DNA from 3 places in the Methylobacterium sp. 142-1Y genome. Region 1 is predicted to be linked to each of the others. Evidence: predicted binding sites of a transcription regulator. Region 1 holds the regulator's gene; each other region holds the start of a gene.
What was found. The regulator LexA, encoded in region 1, represses DNA repair genes until DNA is damaged. The targets are predictions, from matches to a motif close to TGTTCNNNNTGTGTTCNG.

Region 1 (5,867 bases):
CGGCCTGTTCGGCGACGAGATCGAGTCGATCTCCGAGTTCGATCCGCTCACCGGCAAGACCCTCAACACGCTCAAGTTCGTCAAGGTCTACGCCAACAGCCACTACGTGACGCCGCGCCCGACCCTCCAGCAGGCGGTCAAGGGCATCAAGGACGAGCTGAAGTGGCGGGTCGAGGAGCTGACCCGGATGGGCCGGCTGATCGAGGCCCAGCGCCTGGAGCAGCGCTGCACCTTCGACCTCGAGATGATCGAGGCAACCGGCGCCTGCAACGGCATCGAGAACTATTCGCGCTACCTCACCGGCCGCAAGCCCGGCGAGCCGCCACCGACCCTGTTCGAGTACCTGCCCGACAACGCCCTGGTCTTCACCGACGAGAGCCACGTCACGGTCTCGCAGATCGGCGGCATGTACCGGGGCGACTTCCGCCGCAAGGCGACGCTCGCCGAGTACGGCTTCCGGCTGCCCTCCTGCCTCGACAACCGCCCCTTGCGGTTCGAGGAATGGGACGCGATGCGCCCGCAATCGATCCACGTCTCGGCGACGCCGGCGAAGTGGGAGCTGGAGCAGACCGGCGGCGTCTTCGCCGAGCAGGTCATCCGCCCGACCGGCCTCGTCGATCCGGTGATCGAGGTACGCCCGGCCCGCTCGCAGGTCGACGACCTGCTCGGCGAGGTGAAGGAGGTGGCGGCCGCCGGCTACCGCACGCTGGTGACGACGCTGACCAAGCGCATGGCCGAGGACCTGACCGAGTACCTGCACGAGAACGGCGTGCGGGTGCGCTACATGCATTCCGACATCGACACGCTGGAGCGGATCGAGATCATCCGCGACCTGCGGCTCGGCGCCTTCGACGTTCTGATCGGCATCAACCTCCTGCGCGAGGGCCTCGACATCCCGGAATGCGCCCTCGTCGGCATCCTCGACGCCGACAAGGAAGGCTTCCTGCGCTCCGAGACCTCGCTGATCCAGACCATCGGGCGGGCCGCCCGCAACGCCGACGCCCGCTGCATCCTCTACGCCGACCACATCACCGGCTCGATGGAGCGGGCGATGGCCGAGACCGAGCGCCGGCGCAAGAAGCAGCTCGCCTATAACGAGGAGCACGGCATCACGCCCCAGAGCGTGAAGCGCAACATCTCCGACATCCTGGAGAGCGTCTACGAGCGCGACCACGTCCAGGTCGATACGGGGCTGGCGAAATCCGCCGTCACGGTCGGCCACAACCTCAAGGCGGTGATGGCCGACCTCGAGAAAAGGATGCGGGCGGCCGCCGCCGATCTCGACTTCGAGGAGGCGGCGCGGCTTCGCGACGAGCTCAAGCGCCTCCAGGCGACCGAACTCGCCATCGCCGACGACCCGATGGCCGAGCAGGCCGATGTCGAGCGCGAGGCCGGCCGCTTCGGCGCCAAGCGCAAGCGCCGGGGTGCGGAACCGCTCGGCTACGGTCCGGGCGGCAAGGGCGTCTCGGACGAAGGCACCCGCATCCGCCAGCCCGACCTCGACGACATGGGCCCGGGCACCGACCGCGAGGTGCCGTTCACCTACGCCGAGCGCCCGACCGGCCGCTCGACGCAAGGGTTTCCTGGTCAGAAGCCGAAATACAAGGGCCGCAAGGGGCGGGGCTGAGGCGCAGGCCCGGACCGGCGCGGCGGACAGTCCCGCGCCGGTCGAACCCCGCGCGGAACGTGCCTCATCGTCCGATCGACCCGTGACATCCCCGTCTATCACCCCGGTTGCTGCGCCCTCGCGCCGCTTTTTCGAAGCCGCTTGCGGAACACTTGCGGAACGCTTACCATGTTCGCGATTTGTTTCCGGAGCGCGGCAGCGCGGGGATGAGAGTGTCACATGCTCACGCGTAAGCAGTTGGACCTGCTCCGCTTCATTCAGCAGAGAATGCGCGAGACGGGCGTGCCCCCGTCCTTCGACGAGATGAAGGACGCCCTCGATCTCAAGTCGAAATCGGGCATCCACCGCCTGATCACGGCCCTGGAGGAGCGGGGCTTCCTGCGCCGCCTGCCGAACCGGGCCCGGGCGATCGAGGTGATCCGCCTGCCCGACACGGTGACGGGACCGGCGCAGGCCGCACCGGCCGCCGGGGCCGAGGTGGTGCGGTTCAATCCCAGCGTGGTCGAGGGCGGGCGCGCTCACGAGCCGAAGCGGCAGGCCGGTATCCCCGCGATGGCGACGGCGTCGGACGAGAACGGCCACTCGGTCAGCGTGCCGGTGATGGGCCGGATCGCCGCCGGTACGCCGATCTCGGCGATCCAGAGCCAGAGCCGCACGGTGGCGATGTCGCCGGACTTCCTGGCCAGCGGCGAGCATTACGCCCTGGAGGTGCGCGGCGATTCGATGATCGAGGCCGGCATCCTCGACGGCGACCTGGTGGTGATCCGCCGCCAGGAGACCGCCAATACCGGCGACATCATCGTCGCGCTGATCGACGACGAGGAGGCCACGCTCAAGCGCCTGCGCCGCCGCGGCTCCTCGATCGCGCTCGAGGCCGCCAACCCGGCCTACGAGACCCGCGTGCTCGGGCCCGACCGGGTGCGGATCCAGGGCCGGCTGGTGAGCCTGGTCCGGAAGTACTGAAGGGGCTTTCAGTCAAGCGCGGGAACCCTCCCCCCCTCTGCGGGGGAGGGTGGCGAACGGAGTGAGCGCAGCGGGACGAAGTCCCGCCGAGAGGGGCAGCGCGACGCTGATCCAGGTGGCGTCCGTCACTATGGTCGCGACCTCTCCGGAAGCGTGGTTCCCCTCTCCCGGCCTGCTCCGCAGGCCACCCTCCCCCGCAGAGGGGGGAGGGTTCAGGGCGTCGCGCTCGTCAGTGCGCGCTGCCGGTCGCCACGAACTTGAACAGGAACACCGCGGCGATCACCCACACCACCGGCTTCACGTCCCGGAACCGCCCGGTGAGCAGCTTGATCACCGCGTAGGTGATGAAGCCGAAGGCGACGCCGTTGGCGATCGAGTAGGTGAAGGGCATCAGCAGCGCCGTGACGCAGGCCGGCAGCACCTCGGTCAGGTCGTCCCAGTCGAGATCGACCAGCTCGTGCAGCATCAGGCAGGCGACGTAGAACAGGGCCGGCGCCGTGGCATAGGCCGGGACCGAGCCGGCGAGGGGCGCGAAGAACAGGCAGGCCAGGAACAAAACCGCCACCGTGGCGGCGGTGAGCCCGGTGCGCCCGCCCTCCTCGACGCCGGACGCGCTCTCGAGATAGGCGGTCGTGCTCGACGTGCCGAGCAGCGAGCCGACGAAGATCGACGAGGAATCCGCCATCAACGCCTTGTCGAGGCGCTCCATCTTGCCCTCGGTCAGCAGCCCCGCCCGGTTGGCGACGCCCATCAGCGTGCCGGTGGCATCGAACAATTCGACGAGGAAGAACACCAGGATCACGTTGAGCAGGCCGCCCGACAGCGCGCCCTTGATGTCGAGGGCGAACAGGGTCGGGGCGATCGAGGGCGGCAGCGAGGCCACACCCTGGAAGGTGTTGTCGGCGACGATGAAGCTCAACGCCGTCACGGTCAGGATGCCGGCAAGCAGCGCGCCGCGCACCTTGCGCACCGAGAGCACCGCGACGATCAGGAAGCCCAGCACCGCCAGCACCGTGCTCGGCTTGTGCAGGTCGCCCAGCGTCACGAAGGTCGCGGGGCTCGCCGTCACCACGCCGGCGCTCTTCAGCGCGATGATCGCGAGGAAGAGCCCGATGCCGACCGTGATCGCGATGCGCATCGAGCGGGGAATGCCCTCGACGATGATCCGTCGCAGCCCCGTCAGCGTGACGACCATGAAGCACAGGCCGGAGATGAACACCGCGCCGAGCGCCGCCTGCCAGGTGTAGCCCATCTGGAGCACCACCACATAGGCGAAGTAGGCGTTGAGCCCCATGCCCGGCGCCAGCGCGATCGGGTAGTTGGCGTAGAACGCCATCACCAGGGAGCCGATCGCCGCGACGAGGCAGGTCGCGACGAACACCGCCCCCTTGGGCATCCCGGCATCGCCCAGGATGTTGGGATTGACGAAGACGATGTAGGCCATCGTCAGGAAGGTGGTGAGCCCGGCGAGCAGCTCCGTGCGCACGGTGGTGCCGTGGGCCGAGAGCGCGAAGGTGCGCTCCAGGAAACCCGGGGGCCGGGTCAGGCCGGCGTCGCGCTTCATGTCCATCGCTGCTCCTCGTCGCTCTCTCTGATCTGTCGGTAGATCCGGTCGGGCGCGAAGGGCGTCGCGGTCAGCCGCGCGCCGGTCGCGTCCCGGATGGCGTTGGCCAGAGCCGCCGCGACGGGGTTGAACGGGCTCTCGCTCATCGACTTGGCGCCGAGCGGCCCGACCGCGTCGTGGGTGGCGGCGAAGATCACCTCGGTGCGGGGCACGTCGGCGATGGCCGGGATGTGGTAGGTGCGGAAGGACGGGGTCGCGACCCGGCCCTCGCCGTCGATCGCCAGGTCCTCGTAGAGCGCCGCGCCGAGCGCCTGGGCGACGCCGCCCTCGACCTGGCCGCGGCACTGCGCCGGGTTCATCACCCGGCCCGCATCGGCGGCGTGGACGCTCCGCAGGATGCGCAGTTCGCCGGTTCCCGGATGCACCGCGACCTGGAAGCCCTGGACGTTGAACGCCACCGAGCGCGGGCTGCCGTCGGCATGGCCGATCGCCTCCGCCGGGCCGAGATCGGCGAGGGGGACCCGCGCCTCTCCCGCCGTGACCGCGTCGCCGTCGAGGCGGCAGGCGGCGGGATCGAGCCCGAACCGGGCGGCGGCGCGCCGGCGCAGGATGTCGGCCAGGCCTTGCGCGGCCCGCAAGGTCGCCTGGCCCGCCACCACGATGCCGGTGCTGCCATAGGCGCCGGTATCGTGCCCGACCGCGTCGCTGTCGCCCTGGCGCAGGGCGATCCGGTCCGGGGTGGTGCTCAAGGCCTCGGCGGCGATCTGGCCATGAACCGTCGAGGTGCCGTTGCCGAACTCGACCGTGCCGACGCGCAAGGCGTAGGCCCCGTCCTCGCCGAGCGCGATCCGGGCCTCGGCGAAGTGGCCCCGCGGCGGGATGGTGTCGATCATCGACAGCGCCATGCCGGAGCCCGTGCGCCAGCCCGGCGGGGCGGGGGGAGGGGGCTCGGCCAGGGCCGCCGACACCGCGTCGAGGCATTGGTCGAGGCCGTAGCTGCCGTATTGCACGTCGTGCGGTTCGAGGCTCGTCGAGACCATCGGGTCGCCGGGCCGCACCACGTTGCGCCGCCGCAGCTCGAACGGATCGAGCGTCAAGGCGCGAGCGAGCTCGTCCATGGCGGATTCGACCGCGAAGATGGTCTGGCTCAACCCGTAGCCGCGGAATGCCCCCGCCGGCAGGGTGTGAGTGTGGACGGCATAGCCCGCGACCCGCTTGTTGGCGCAGCGATAGACCGCGATCACCTCGTTGCAGCCGTGATGCAGCACGCCGCCGGCATGGTTGCCGTAGGCGCCGGTATTCGACAGCACCTGGAGGTCGATCGCCGTCAGGGTGCCGTCGGCCCGCGCGCCGAGGCGCACCCGCACCCGCATCGGGTGGCGGGTGGTGGTGGCGGTGAACTGCTCGGTGCGGGTCAATTCCCAGCGCACCGGCCGGCCGGTGGCGAGCACCGCGAGCGCCACCAGATCCTCGGTCAGCATCTCCTGCTTGCCGCCGAAGCCGCCGCCGACGCGGCCGCACTCGACCCGGACCGCATCGCGCGGGAGATCGAACAAGGCGCAGAGCGCGTCGCGGGTGAGGAACGGCACCTGGGTGCTGGAGCGGATGACGAGGCGTCCATCGGGATCGCGCCAGCCGATCGCCGCATGGGTTTCCAGATGCGCGTGCTGGATCCGCTGCGAGCGGTAGGTGCCCTCGTGCACCACGTCCGCC
Region 2 (5,867 bases), 960 kb from region 1:
CCGCGGGTGCGACGCCGTGCTGATCCTCGAGCACCGCTTCGCGCACATCCCGCAAGAGGGCCGTCGCGGCCGCGCCTGGCTTGCCAGCCTCCCTCCCCTCTACGAGGGTCGTCTCGCGGACGGCGCGACCGTTTCGTTGCACGCATCGCTGCGCTACTACCACCTCGGCGACATCGTCCTCGCCGTTGAAGATGGCCCAGCCCAGGTCATCGAGCGCACGCCGCACATCATCTCGACGCAGGCGCTCGATCACCTCGTCCTGCGCACGCATGCGAGCGGTCGCGCGTACGTCACCGCCCATGCGCAGACTGCAGAGGCAGCCTCCGGGGATCTCCTCTTGATCGATCTGGCACGGCCGATCAGCATCGCGATGCCGCCTGTGGTCGGAGTCGCCGTCGTCGTACCCCGACGGCTCCTTGCGAACGGCCGCGGCGCAAGCGGCCTCCTGAGCCGGCACGTCCTCGAGGCGGACCGTGATCCGCTGATCCGCCTCCTTGCCGGTCATCTCATCCATCTTGCCGACGTACTCGCTGCAGCCACGGACGCACAAGTTGCCGAACTTGTGCAGGCGACGGTCGCCCTCTGCCGTGCCATAGACACAGCTGGAGAGCCCGCAGCACCAGGATCAGCTGAGGGCGCGAGGGACACCGCAAGCCCGACGGTCCTGGCCGTACGCCGTTATATCGAGGAGCACCTAGATCGCGTCGATGTCCCCGGACTGATGGAGCATTTCGGCTTGTCGCGTCGCTCGCTCTACCGGTTGTTCGAGGGAACGGGCGGGGTCCAAGCCTGCATCCGCGATTGCCGCCTCGCCTTCGCGATGCGTGCACTCCGGCAGTCTCCTACGGCGCGCCGCCCGAAGCTCGCCCGTCTGGCCCACGACTGCGGCATCGGTGATCCTCGCGTGTTCAGCCGCGCCTTTCGTCGGCGGTACGGCATGTCGCCGACGGAGGTCGAACCAGGATCGACGCCGGCCTTTCCCCATCGACCGGACACAGGCCTTCTGGGCTGGCTGCGTACGCTGTAGGGTTGCAATCGATCGGCTTGATCGCATGGGAATCCGCTCGCGGCCCATTCCGGGCATCAGGCATGTCTGCTTGTGGGTGGCCAGCCCGCAAATATGAACCTTCGGCGGGTTTGACTGGGGGCGTTGAGCTCCACCGCAGCTTGTCGCCCTTTTGGCGAACTACGAGGGGTTCGCTCGAGTGCCCTTTGTAGACCGTTGCGCATTGGCGTAGCGAGCACGCCGCTGCCAACCCACCCTTGTTCTTGTTTCGTTCGCAATATATAACAGCGGGGGCACGTGGGATGAGGGGTCAGCGCTCTGCACGGTCCAACTCACCCCGAAAGGAGTTCGGGACAGGGAGCGGCAATCGTATCGTCTGGGTTGTCAGCAGCCTTGCGCCAAGCCAGTCTCGGCCGCAGTGAACGACAACTGAGGTCGTTTCATTCGCCGTTGGGAGGGCAGGTGACAAACACTATTATCCGTGTCGCGATCCACGACCTGACCAAAACCCAGGGGGTTTTCGTCGTTAAGCACGGAAAAAGCGATCTAAAAGTTACTCAGACGATGCAGCGCGTGATCGACGATCTCACCGCTCTCTACGCCAAGCGGACCTCGAAAACTTACGGAAAATTCGCGGTCGATGAAGATCGATTTCCGACCGAGAAGCACCTAAGCGCCTACCTCGACGTCCAGCCCAATGACTTCACGACGCTGACGCACAAAATGATGGAAACGCTGAAAGCTCAGGCGGGCTACAAGGGCGCTGCCACGGGCGGCCACGTCTTCTTCGCTCACTTTGAGCGCGAAGAACGGCAGTACCTCCTCATCGCCATCGTCAACGAGAAGCTCGGCGCGTCGATGACGAGCGACCTCGATGTCCAGGATGTCCGCCATCTCGACATGGACGGTTTTCGCTTCGCGGGCCGCATCAACATGACCGGCTGGGCCAACGGCGAGGAGCGCTATATCGGCTTCTTGAAGGGCAAGCGGGAGGTCTCCGAGTACTTCAAGGAATTCCTCGGCTGTGACACCACGGTCCAGAACCGCCGCGACACGGCCGAGCTCGTCCAGGCGCTGATGGTATTCGCCACAGATGAAGGCATGGACACCCCGAGCAAGGACGATTTCCTCGCCCGCGCGAAAACCATTTGCGAGCGTTCGGCCAAGGCTCAGGAGGAACTCAGCTTCGAGGCGCTGGCCAACGAACTCAGCCCGCAGGATCCCGAGAGGCTGATGACCGTTCTGGCCGATCCCGATCTGCGCCTCAACGACGGCTTCGTGCCTGATCGCCGCGCCCTCGGACCGCTGATCAAATTCAAGGGCAAGACCCCGACCTGGAGCATTGAGTTCAATCGCGACGCGATCACCCGCGGAAATGTGCGGTTCAACGCTGAGGACAACACACTCACGTTGACCGGCCTGCCCGAGGATCTCACAGCGCAGCTGCGCGCTGAGTACAGCTAAGATGGCTGGGATCACATTCGACCAGCTAAAACTGCTGTATCGTCATATCGCCTTCGATCAGAACGGCGATCAAGGAAGACTGTCGATTGCGACTACAGAAATCCTGGAGATCATCCAACTCATCGAAGATAACCAGGATGTCGCTGCTGACGCAGACATCGTGGTGCTCGACGACGACGCGCTTCAAGTCGGTCAGATCGTATCAGTCCGCGTCGGCCCGCCCCGGACTGCGCTCGGCTCCCTCGTTCGCGACTTCGATGGGCTGCTCGATACCCCGGAAGCGCGGGTCAAAGAACCGCGCGCCTACTTCGTCATCGACGGCGGTATCACACCCGAAATCGATCCCTGTCCCGAGCGCTTGGCAACCTATCGCAAGGTCCTCGAGTTCACGAAGCTCGTCGGCGAAGCAGCGGCCTATGTCGATCAATTCAAAAGGGAATTGATCTTCATCAAGGAGGGCAAGTTCAGCGTTCCGCTGGTGTATAAGGCCGCTGACTTGGACCGTGTGAGCGTCTCCGACGCCGACGCCATTCTCAGCGCGTGCGCCGACAAGATCCACCGAGACCAGAAGCTCGCGATCCTCGCCGAAGCCGTTATCGGGATCTGCGCGTCTCAGCCGGTCGCAGTCCGGTTTCGCTACCTCATCGCGAACCTCGGTTCAGTGAACGAGGAAGTTCGCAACGGCTATCAGCTGTTCGCGTCCAGCTTCTCTTACTCTAAGATCCGCAACGAGGTCGAAGCCGCGCGCATCGACTATCTCAACAAGATCCATAAAACGATTATCGATATTCAGACGCAGTTGCTTGGTATCCCGGTCACGACGGTCATCGTCGCCTCGCAGCTGAAAGTCACATCCGCCTGCGGCGTCGAGTTCTGGACCAACTTCGCCGTCGTCATGGGAGCGTGGATCTTCGTCGCGCTCTTGGCGATCGCCATCGGAAATCAATGGGCAACGCTGGCGTCCATCTCCGACGATATCGCGCGCCAAAAAACCAAGTTTGAGCGGGACTTTGCGGCGCTCAGCGATCAGTTCGATACGATTTTCGTCACCCTCGCCGGTCGGATCAAATGGCAGCGAAGGTTTCTGGGGTTTGTTGGCCTGCTCGCAGTCGTCGGGGCAGCGGTGGCCACATTCGTTGCGTATCGAGTGACCAACATCCCGTACATGAGCTGTTGGTCGAGTGAGGTCTCGGCGGCCGCACCAACACCGATCCCGCCGGCTGTGACGCCTGTCGCACCGGCTCCGCCGCCTCCGTCGCCTGTCTCGCCAGCCAACACACCGACGAACGTGTCGCCGCCTAAGCAAAGCCCGCCACCCGATCCGGCTCCGCCAACGCCCGCCAAGCCGAGAATGGCTCCCACGCCGCAGGCCCACCCGCAGCCGTAAGTGGTTTGCGCTGTCAGAAGCGCCAGTGGAGGAGAGGACACTACGTGTCCCCGCAGTTCGGCTGATCGGTTGGTAGAACCGATCGCATAGGAGCAGCCCGCTCCAGGGGCCGACACGGCGACGGTCATCCAAAATTGAATGTCCGCTACTGGCGCGATCCTGCCGCTCGGCACCCGCCCCATTCTTAGCAGCCAGTCGCAGGGTCAAGCTGACTACACTTTGACCCTAGCCGTACCAGGCCGCACGGCGCAGCCCTTGGCACACGGTGTGCGCCAATTGGCACGACGCATCCGCGACGAGATCCGATCGTGAAGAAATCTTACCCGGTCGGCTGACGCATCAGAGCCGAAAATCCTCGTGTCTTCGCGATCCCCGCGAGCACATCGGGAAGTCTCGTCCATGCCGTCGTCCGTCACGCTCTCCGCCGCGACCCGCCAGAACCTGCTCTCGCTGCAGGACACCGCCGCCCTCGCGGCGACCAACCAGAACCACCTCTCGACCGGCAAGCGCGTCGCTAACGCGCTGGACAACCCGGTGAACTTCTTCCAGGCCCAGGGCCTGTCGGACCGCGCGAACGCCCTCACCAACCTGCTCGACGGTATCTCGAACGGCATCCAGACCATCCAGGCGGCGTCGAAGGGCGTCGACGCGGCGTCGTCGATCGTCAAGCAGATGCAGTCGGTCGTGTCGCAGATGCAGTCGAACGCTGCCACCAACCTGCCGAAGCTCCAGGGCACCGCCGTCCTCGGCACCGCTGCCGAGTCGACCGCGACCGGAAAGAGCCAGCGCGACGTCGCTGCCGCGAAGACCGTGATCGGCACTGCGAGCGCGGCGACCGGCACCGCCGCCGGCAACGTCGGTCTCGACACCACCAAGGTCGACACCCTGCAGCTCACCGCCGGCAGCACCGTCTACAACCTGTCGATCAAGACCACCGACACCGTCAACGACCTCGTCAACGGCATCAACCGGTCGGGCGTCGCGACCGCCTCGATCGACTCGCAGGGCCAGCTCCAGATCACCGGCACCGGCTCCGACGCCCTGACGGTCCAGGCCGGCAAGATCACCGCCGGCACCGGCGCGATCACCGCCGACGCGACCGAGCTCGCCAAGCTCACCGGCGGCGCGGTCGCGACCGCGGCGGGCGGCACCTCGGCCCAGCGCTCGGCCCTCGTCAACCAGTTCAACAACCTGCGCACCCAGCTCGACCAGGCGGTCAAGGACGCCGGCTTCAACGGCACCAACCTCCTGAACGGCGACGCGATGACGGTCTCCTTCAACGAGAAGACTGGAGGCGCGGCCTCGAAGCTCCAGATCCAGAACAGCGCGATCAACTCGCTGAACCTCGGCATCGGCACCGCCACGGACTCGGCCACCGCGCAGGCCGGCGCGAACTTCGGCGTCCAGAACAACGCCGACCTCGGCGATGCCGCCGACGCACTCACCAACGCGCTGACGACCCTGAAGTCGACCTCCTCGACGCTGGGCTCGAACCTGTCGGTGATACAGACCCGGCAGGACTTCACGAAGCAGATCGTCGACGTCCTCGACACCGGCGCGGCGAACCTGACCAACGCCGACATGAACGAGGAGGCGGCCGTCTCCCAGGCCCTGTCGACCCGCCAGTCGCTGTCAATCTCGGCGCTCTCGCTCGCCAACCAGGCCCAGCAGGGCATCCTGCAGCTGCTGCGCTAGGCGGCCGAGGCGGCGCGGGACGAATGACGGCGACCCGAGCCGCGTCGAAAATGTCCGTCATCCTGCTACACGAGGTTCCCGATGGACCTCGGTATCGATGAAGACAAGCCCGGCAATCAATCCTTACCGGATATCGGGCATGGCGCACAGCAGGCGAGCGGCAACGCGACCGCTCGCCTGCTAGAATTCGAAATTATATTTTATAAGGCTGCTTTTATGACCAGATACGACGTGATAACTTGCCGAATTCCAGCGCAATCCGATTCTTGAGCCTGGAACGCTGGTACGGACCTCTCAAACGCGATGCTACTCGAT
Region 3 (5,867 bases), 2.3 Mb from region 1:
CGGCAGCCGCCTCATGCCTCGGCGGTACGGCGACGGCGGGGCGCGCGGGCCGGGCTCGCAGGGGTGCGCGGGCGGCGGGTCTTGGTCGCGGCGGCCTTCTTCATGGCGGTCTTCTTGACCGGGGCCTCGCGGGAGGAGGGCGCCCCGGCCTCGCCGCCCGCATGAGCGTCGAGGAAGGCGCGGCAGGCGTTGAAGTCGGTCTCGATCTCGGGCGGCAGCGCCTCCAGGCGCTTCTCGCGGGCGAGCGAGGCGGCGAAGCGCAGCATCGCCGGGGTCGGTGGGCGGGTCGCGCCATCGCCCGCCGGAATGGTCCTGTCCTCCCCCAAGGCGGTCCTGGGCCCCGCATGGGTGTTGAGGAAGAGCCGGCAGGCGCCGGCCTCGCGGGTCGCCTCCGGGGGGAGGGGGATCCCCTTGCGGGCGGCGAGCGACTTGGCGAAGGACACCATCGCGGCGGTCGGCGCCCGGCCGCCGCGGGGCGGGGCCTCGCCCTCGACCGCCAGCCGCTCGACGCCCGAGACCGCGCCGATCAACGCCTCGACCCGCTCGCGGGTGCGCTGGCGGAAGGCCTCGGCCCGCCGCACGGCTTCCGATTTCGTCGTCGCCCGACCGATCTCGGCCAGTTCCGATTCGAACACCGCCCGCCCGACCGGGTCGCCATAGGCCGGAAACACCCGGCGCACCGCGGCCACGAAGGCGAGGCCCACGTCCGTCACGGTGATCGCCGGGTCCTTGCCCTTGAGCAGCGTGACGTAGTGGCTCTTCATCAGCTTCGGCAGCACCGCGTCGCGGGTCGCGGCGGTGCCCAGCCCCTTCGGCTCGGTCGGGTTGGCGGGGTTCTCCAGCGCCCGCTTCAGGGCCGGATCCTCGATCTGGTCGATCAGGCGGCCCATCACCACCGGCAGCTCGCCCCGGGTGATGCGCCGGGGCGGCTCGGTCCGAGCGGTCTCGATCGTCGGTTCGCCGCCCGTGCCGGCCTCGCCATCGCGGACCGGCGGCAGGCGCCCGGTGGTCGGCTCGTCGTCGGCCTTGGCCTTGCCGGGCACCACCTCGTCCTCGTCGGCCTCGGTGCCGTAGAGGGCGCGCCAGCCCGGCACCTTCACCACGCTGCCGGTGATGACGAAGCGCTTCTGCCCGAGCGGCGTCGCCACCTCGGCCGTCACCGTGGTGCGGGCGTCGATCCCGTCGGCCATGTGGGCGGCCAAAAAGTTCTTGGCGACGAGCAGCCACAGCCGCAGCGCCTCGGGCGCGGCGTCGCCCGGGCCGGGCACCTTGCGCAGGGGCACGATGGCGTGGTGCTCGCCCGGGTCCTTGACGTAATGCCCCTTCGGCCCGCGGCGGATCTGCGGCGTCGCCGGGTTGTGGGCGGAGAGATCCTTGTCGGCGACCGCGATCGCCGCGAGCACCGCGGCGGCGTCCTTGGCTTGCGATTCCGGCAGGTGCACCGATTCGGTGCGGGGATAGCTGAGATAGCCCTTGTCGTAGAGCGCTTGCGCGTGGCGCGCCGTGACTTGGGGGTCCCAGCCGAAGCGCTTGGCGCAGGCGCGCGCCAGGGTGTCCTTCGAGAAGAGCTTGGGCGGTGTCCGGCGCACGTCCTTCTGCACCACCGCGAGCGGGCCGGCCCAGCCCTCGGCGGCGTCGCGGATCGTCTCGGCGTCCTCGATCGCGAAGATCTTGTCCTTCGGCGCGTGCCAGAGCGTCAGGCCGGCGCCGCTCTCCGTCGTCACCGGCAGGGCGACCTTATAGAAGTCGCGCGGCACGAAATTGCGGATGCGCTCCTCGAGATCGGCCAGGATCGCCAGCGTCGGCGTCTGCACGCCGCCGAAGCGCCAGGGCTCGCGGAAGGCCGGGGGGCGCAGGCGCAACGACACCGCCCGCGTGCCGTTGAGGCCGAGATGCCAATCCTCGTATTGCCGGCACAGGGCCTCGAGATAGGCGGCATAGTCGCGCTCGCCGGAATCGTCCTCGCGCGCCAGCAGCCCGAAGGCGCGGCGGATCGAGATCTCGTCGAGCGCCCCGAGGCGCAGGCGATCAACCCGGCCGCGCCAGCCGAGATGCTCCAAGACCTCCCAGGCGATCATCGAGCCCTCGCGGCCCGGATCGGTTGCGATGATCACCCGCTCGACCCCGGACAGCGCCTGGCGGATCGCCGCGAGCTTCGGCGCATGCGACTGGCCCGAGCGGCCGTGACCGGGTGCGACCGGCAGCCGCTCCAGGGCGATCGGCAGCGCGTCGAAGCGCCAGGGCTTCCAGTCCGGTCGGATCTCCCCGGGCTCGGCCACTTCCAGGAGGTGCCCCTCGGCCGCGACGCAGACCGTGCTGGGCGAGCGGAAGAACCGCTGCACCTGGCGCATCGCCGAGGGTTTCTCGAAGAAGAACAGGGTCTTGCCGCGGGGATTCGAACCGGAGGGTGAGCCGGGGGAGGTGGCCTGCGCCATGGCAGCGGGACGCTCCTGGGCGGGCGGAGGAGCCCGAACGAAGCAGGAACATACCGGAGGCTCCCGGGTACGGTCAACGCGGCGCATCGCGAAAAGAAAGGGCGCGGGCTTCTCCTCTTCCCGCGGGTGCAGGGCTGTCCGGGGAAAGATTGAGGCGCGAGTTTTCCCCTCTCCCCGCGGGCGGGGAGAGGCCTTCACCCCCCTCGTCGGGGGTGAAGGGAGCAGCGAACCGCAGGTTCGCCGCGAGGGTGAGGGGGTGTCTCAGGATGAGGCTCTTCCGGAACCTCCCCCTCACCCTCGCTTCGGCTTTCGCCTCCGCTCACTTCATCGACGACAAGGTCGATGAAGTCCTCTCCCCGCCCGCGGGGAGAGGGAGATTTCCCGCGCCTCCTCTTTTCCCCGGACAGCCCTGCCGTCCGCGGGGAGAGGGGACACCCGGCGCCACACCGTTCCCCAGACGGCCCTTCCCCGAATGAGCGCCGCTCTCGGCTCCGCGTTCGCGCGATTCACCCTCACCGCCACGTTTCCGCCCGCGAAACGCCGCTTGCGCCCCGTGCATTCATCACATAAAGATATCTTTATGTTTCGCATCGGAGGCGAGGAGCCCCCAGGTATGACCGCCACCGTCCCCTTCGTCGACGCTTTGAGCGTGCTGCGGGCCGCCGCGGAGGAGACGCGCCTGCGCATCCTGGCGCTGCTCGGCGAGGGGGAGTTGTCGGTCTCCGACCTCACCGACATCCTCGGCCAGTCGCAGCCGCGGATCTCCCGCCACCTCAAGCTCCTGGTCGAGGCCGGGCTGGTGGTGCGCCACCGTGAGGGCGCCTGGGCGTTCTTCCGCCTGCGCGAGGGGATGGCTGCCTTGGTCGCCCCCCTCATCGCGGCCCTCGACACCGCGGCGCCGCCGCTCTCCGAGGACCGGGCGCGCCTCCAGGCGGTGCGGGCGCAGCGCGCGGAAGCCGCCCAGAGCTTCTTCGCGCGGCTGGCGCCGCAATGGGACCGAGTCCGCTCGCTCCACGTGCCGGAGGCCACCGTCGAGGCGGCGGTGCTCGACGCGCTGGGGAGCGGCCCGATCGGCAGCGTGGTCGATCTCGGCACCGGCACCGGGCGGATGCTCGGTCTCCTGGCGCCGCGGGCCGCCCGGGCGACGGGGTTGGATGCCAACCACACGATGCTCTCGGTCGCCCGCGCCAACCTGGAGCGCCAGGGCCTGACCCGGATCGACCTGCGCCAGGGCGACATCCACGCCCCGCCCTTCGGCCGGGCGAGCTTCGATCTCGTGTTGATCCACCAGGTGCTGCATTATCTCGACGACCCGGCGCGGGCGCTTCGCGAGGCCGCCCGCCTCGTCGCTCCGGGCGGCCGCCTCCTCGTGGTCGATTTCGCCCCCCACAGCCTGGAATTCCTGCGCGCGGACGAGGCGCATCGCCGCCTCGGCTTCGCTCCGGAGCAGGTCGCGAGCTGGCTCTCCGAGGCCGGCCTGACCGACGTGCGGCTGCGCCACCTCGCGCCCTCCGGGGCCGCGGAGCACCAGCTGACCGTCACGCTCTGGCTCGCCCATCACCCCGAGGCCGCCGCCGATCAGCAGATCGGTGCCGGGCTGCCCGACCGCGCCGTCGCCTGATTCTCCCCTTTCTCGATCGTCCGCCGAGGCCGCCGATGTTCCCCTCCTCCTTCCGCCCCAGCCGCGACAGCCACCGCCCGATCCGGGTCTCGTTCGAGTTCTTCCCGCCGAAGACCGCCGAGATGGAAGCGACCCTGTGGTCGTCGATCGAGCGCCTGGCCCCCTTGGGCCCCAGCTTCGTCTCGGTGACCTACGGCGCCGGCGGCTCGACCCGCGAGCGCACCCACAACACCGTGGCGCGCCTGGTGCGCGAGACCGACCTGAAGCCCGCCGCCCACCTCACCTGCGTGGCCGCCACCAGGGGTGAGGTCGACGACGTGGTGCGCGCCTATCACGAGGCCGGCGTGCGCCACATCGTGGCCCTGCGCGGCGACCCGGCGGAGGGCGTCGGCACCGCCTACACGGCGCATCCGGGCGGCTACGAGCGCTCCTGCGACCTCGTCGCCGGCATCAAGCGCATCGGCGACTTCGAGGTCTCGGTCTCGGCCTATCCGGAGCGCCACCCGGAGGCCGGCTCCCTCGACCAGGATCTCGACGCGCTGAAGGCCAAGGTCGATTGCGGCGCCGACCGCGCCATCTCCCAGTTCTTCTTCGAGAACGATCTGTTCTTCCGCTACCTCGACCGGGTGCGGGCGCGCGGCATCAATATTCCGATCATCCCCGGCATCCTGCCGGTACAGAACTTCAAGCAGGCCGCCAACTTCGCCCGCCGCACCGGCGCCTCGGTGCCGGACTGGCTCGCCGCCCGCTTCGAGGGGCTGGAGGACGACGTCGCCACCCGCAAGCTGGTGGCCGCGGCGGTCGCCGCCGAGCAGGTGCTGGATCTCGTTGACCGCGGCATCACCGATTTCCATTTCTACACCATGAACCGCGCCGACCTCGTCTACGCGATCTGCCACCTCTTGGGCTTGCGCGCGGCGCCGGTGGTGGCGGAGAAGGCGGCGGCCTGATCCGTCTTCTCTCAAGGAGAGCCTTCCGTGGCTGAACCGCAGGACATGATCGTTCCGCTGCTGCGTGAGATGCGCGCAGCCTTCGAGCAGCGATTCGACCGGATCGACCGCAAGCTCGACGAACACGATGCGCGCTTCGACAAGATCGAGCGGCGGTTCGACAATCTTCGGCAAGCGGTCAACGGTGAGTCCATCCTCGGCCGCTATGCAGTTGCGGAAGTCGAGGAGCGCCTGGACGCGATCGAGCGACGCCTCGCCGAGATTGAAACCCGGCGCTGAGTCGGGAAAAATCTCGTATTGACCGACACAGACAAACCGGGTCGTACTGCGCGACCCGGCTAAATTTTGCATCTATTGTACTGCCCGACCCGCTGGAACCACACCCCGATGACCGATTTCCGCCCCGCCGACGGTGCCGACATCCTGACCGCCCTGCGCCGGCGCGCGGCGGAGAAGATCCTCGTCCTCGACGGGGCGATGGGCACGGTGATCCAGCGCCTCGGCCTGACCGAGGCCGATTTCCGCAGCGAGCGCTTTCGCGATCACGCCCATGACCAGAAGGGCAACAACGATCTCCTGATCCTCAGTCAACCGGACGCGATCCGGCAGATCCACCTCGACTATTTCCTCGCCGGCGCCGACGTCGTCGAGACCAACACCTTCTCGGGCACCACGATCGCCCAAGCCGATTACGGCATGGAATCGGTGATCCACGAGCTGAACGCGCAAGGCGCGCGGCTCGCCCGCGAGGCGGCGGTTCTCGCCGAAAAGCAGGACGGGCGCCGCCGCTTCGTCGCCGGCGCCATCGGCCCGACGAACCGCACCCTGTCGATCTCGCCGGACGTCAACAATCCGGGCTAC

Region 2: the regulator LexA is predicted to act here: its motif matches at 1,265-1,282, upstream of AC3AOF_RS09890 (nucleoid-associated protein).
Region 3: the regulator LexA is predicted to act here: its motif matches at 2,469-2,486, upstream of AC3AOF_RS16195 (type IA DNA topoisomerase).

Annotation. Positions count from the first base shown of each region.
Region 1 covers NZ_CM173224.1:1,210,803-1,216,669, reverse strand. Annotated here, with positions in the region: gene uvrB (excinuclease ABC subunit UvrB) at 1-1,627, shown strand, start outside; gene lexA (transcriptional repressor LexA) at 1,847-2,590, shown strand; gene AC3AOF_RS05725 (NCS2 family permease) at 2,820-4,160, opposite strand; gene AC3AOF_RS05720 (molybdopterin-dependent oxidoreductase) at 4,151-5,867, opposite strand, start outside.
Region 2 covers NZ_CM173224.1:2,170,090-2,175,956, forward strand. Annotated here, with positions in the region: gene AC3AOF_RS09885 (helix-turn-helix domain-containing protein) at 17-1,027, shown strand; gene AC3AOF_RS09890 (nucleoid-associated protein) at 1,469-2,470, shown strand; gene AC3AOF_RS09895 (hypothetical protein) at 2,472-3,857, shown strand; gene AC3AOF_RS09900 (flagellin N-terminal helical domain-containing protein) at 4,257-5,552, shown strand; gene AC3AOF_RS09905 (hypothetical protein) at 5,634-5,822, shown strand; gene AC3AOF_RS09910 (DUF1236 domain-containing protein) at 5,859-5,867, opposite strand, start outside.
Region 3 covers NZ_CM173224.1:3,546,625-3,552,491, reverse strand. Annotated here, with positions in the region: gene AC3AOF_RS16195 (type IA DNA topoisomerase) at 12-2,435, opposite strand; gene AC3AOF_RS16190 (ArsR/SmtB family transcription factor) at 3,049-4,056, shown strand; gene metF (methylenetetrahydrofolate reductase [NAD(P)H]) at 4,092-5,006, shown strand; gene AC3AOF_RS16180 (hypothetical protein) at 5,034-5,285, shown strand; gene metH (methionine synthase) at 5,394-5,867, shown strand, end outside.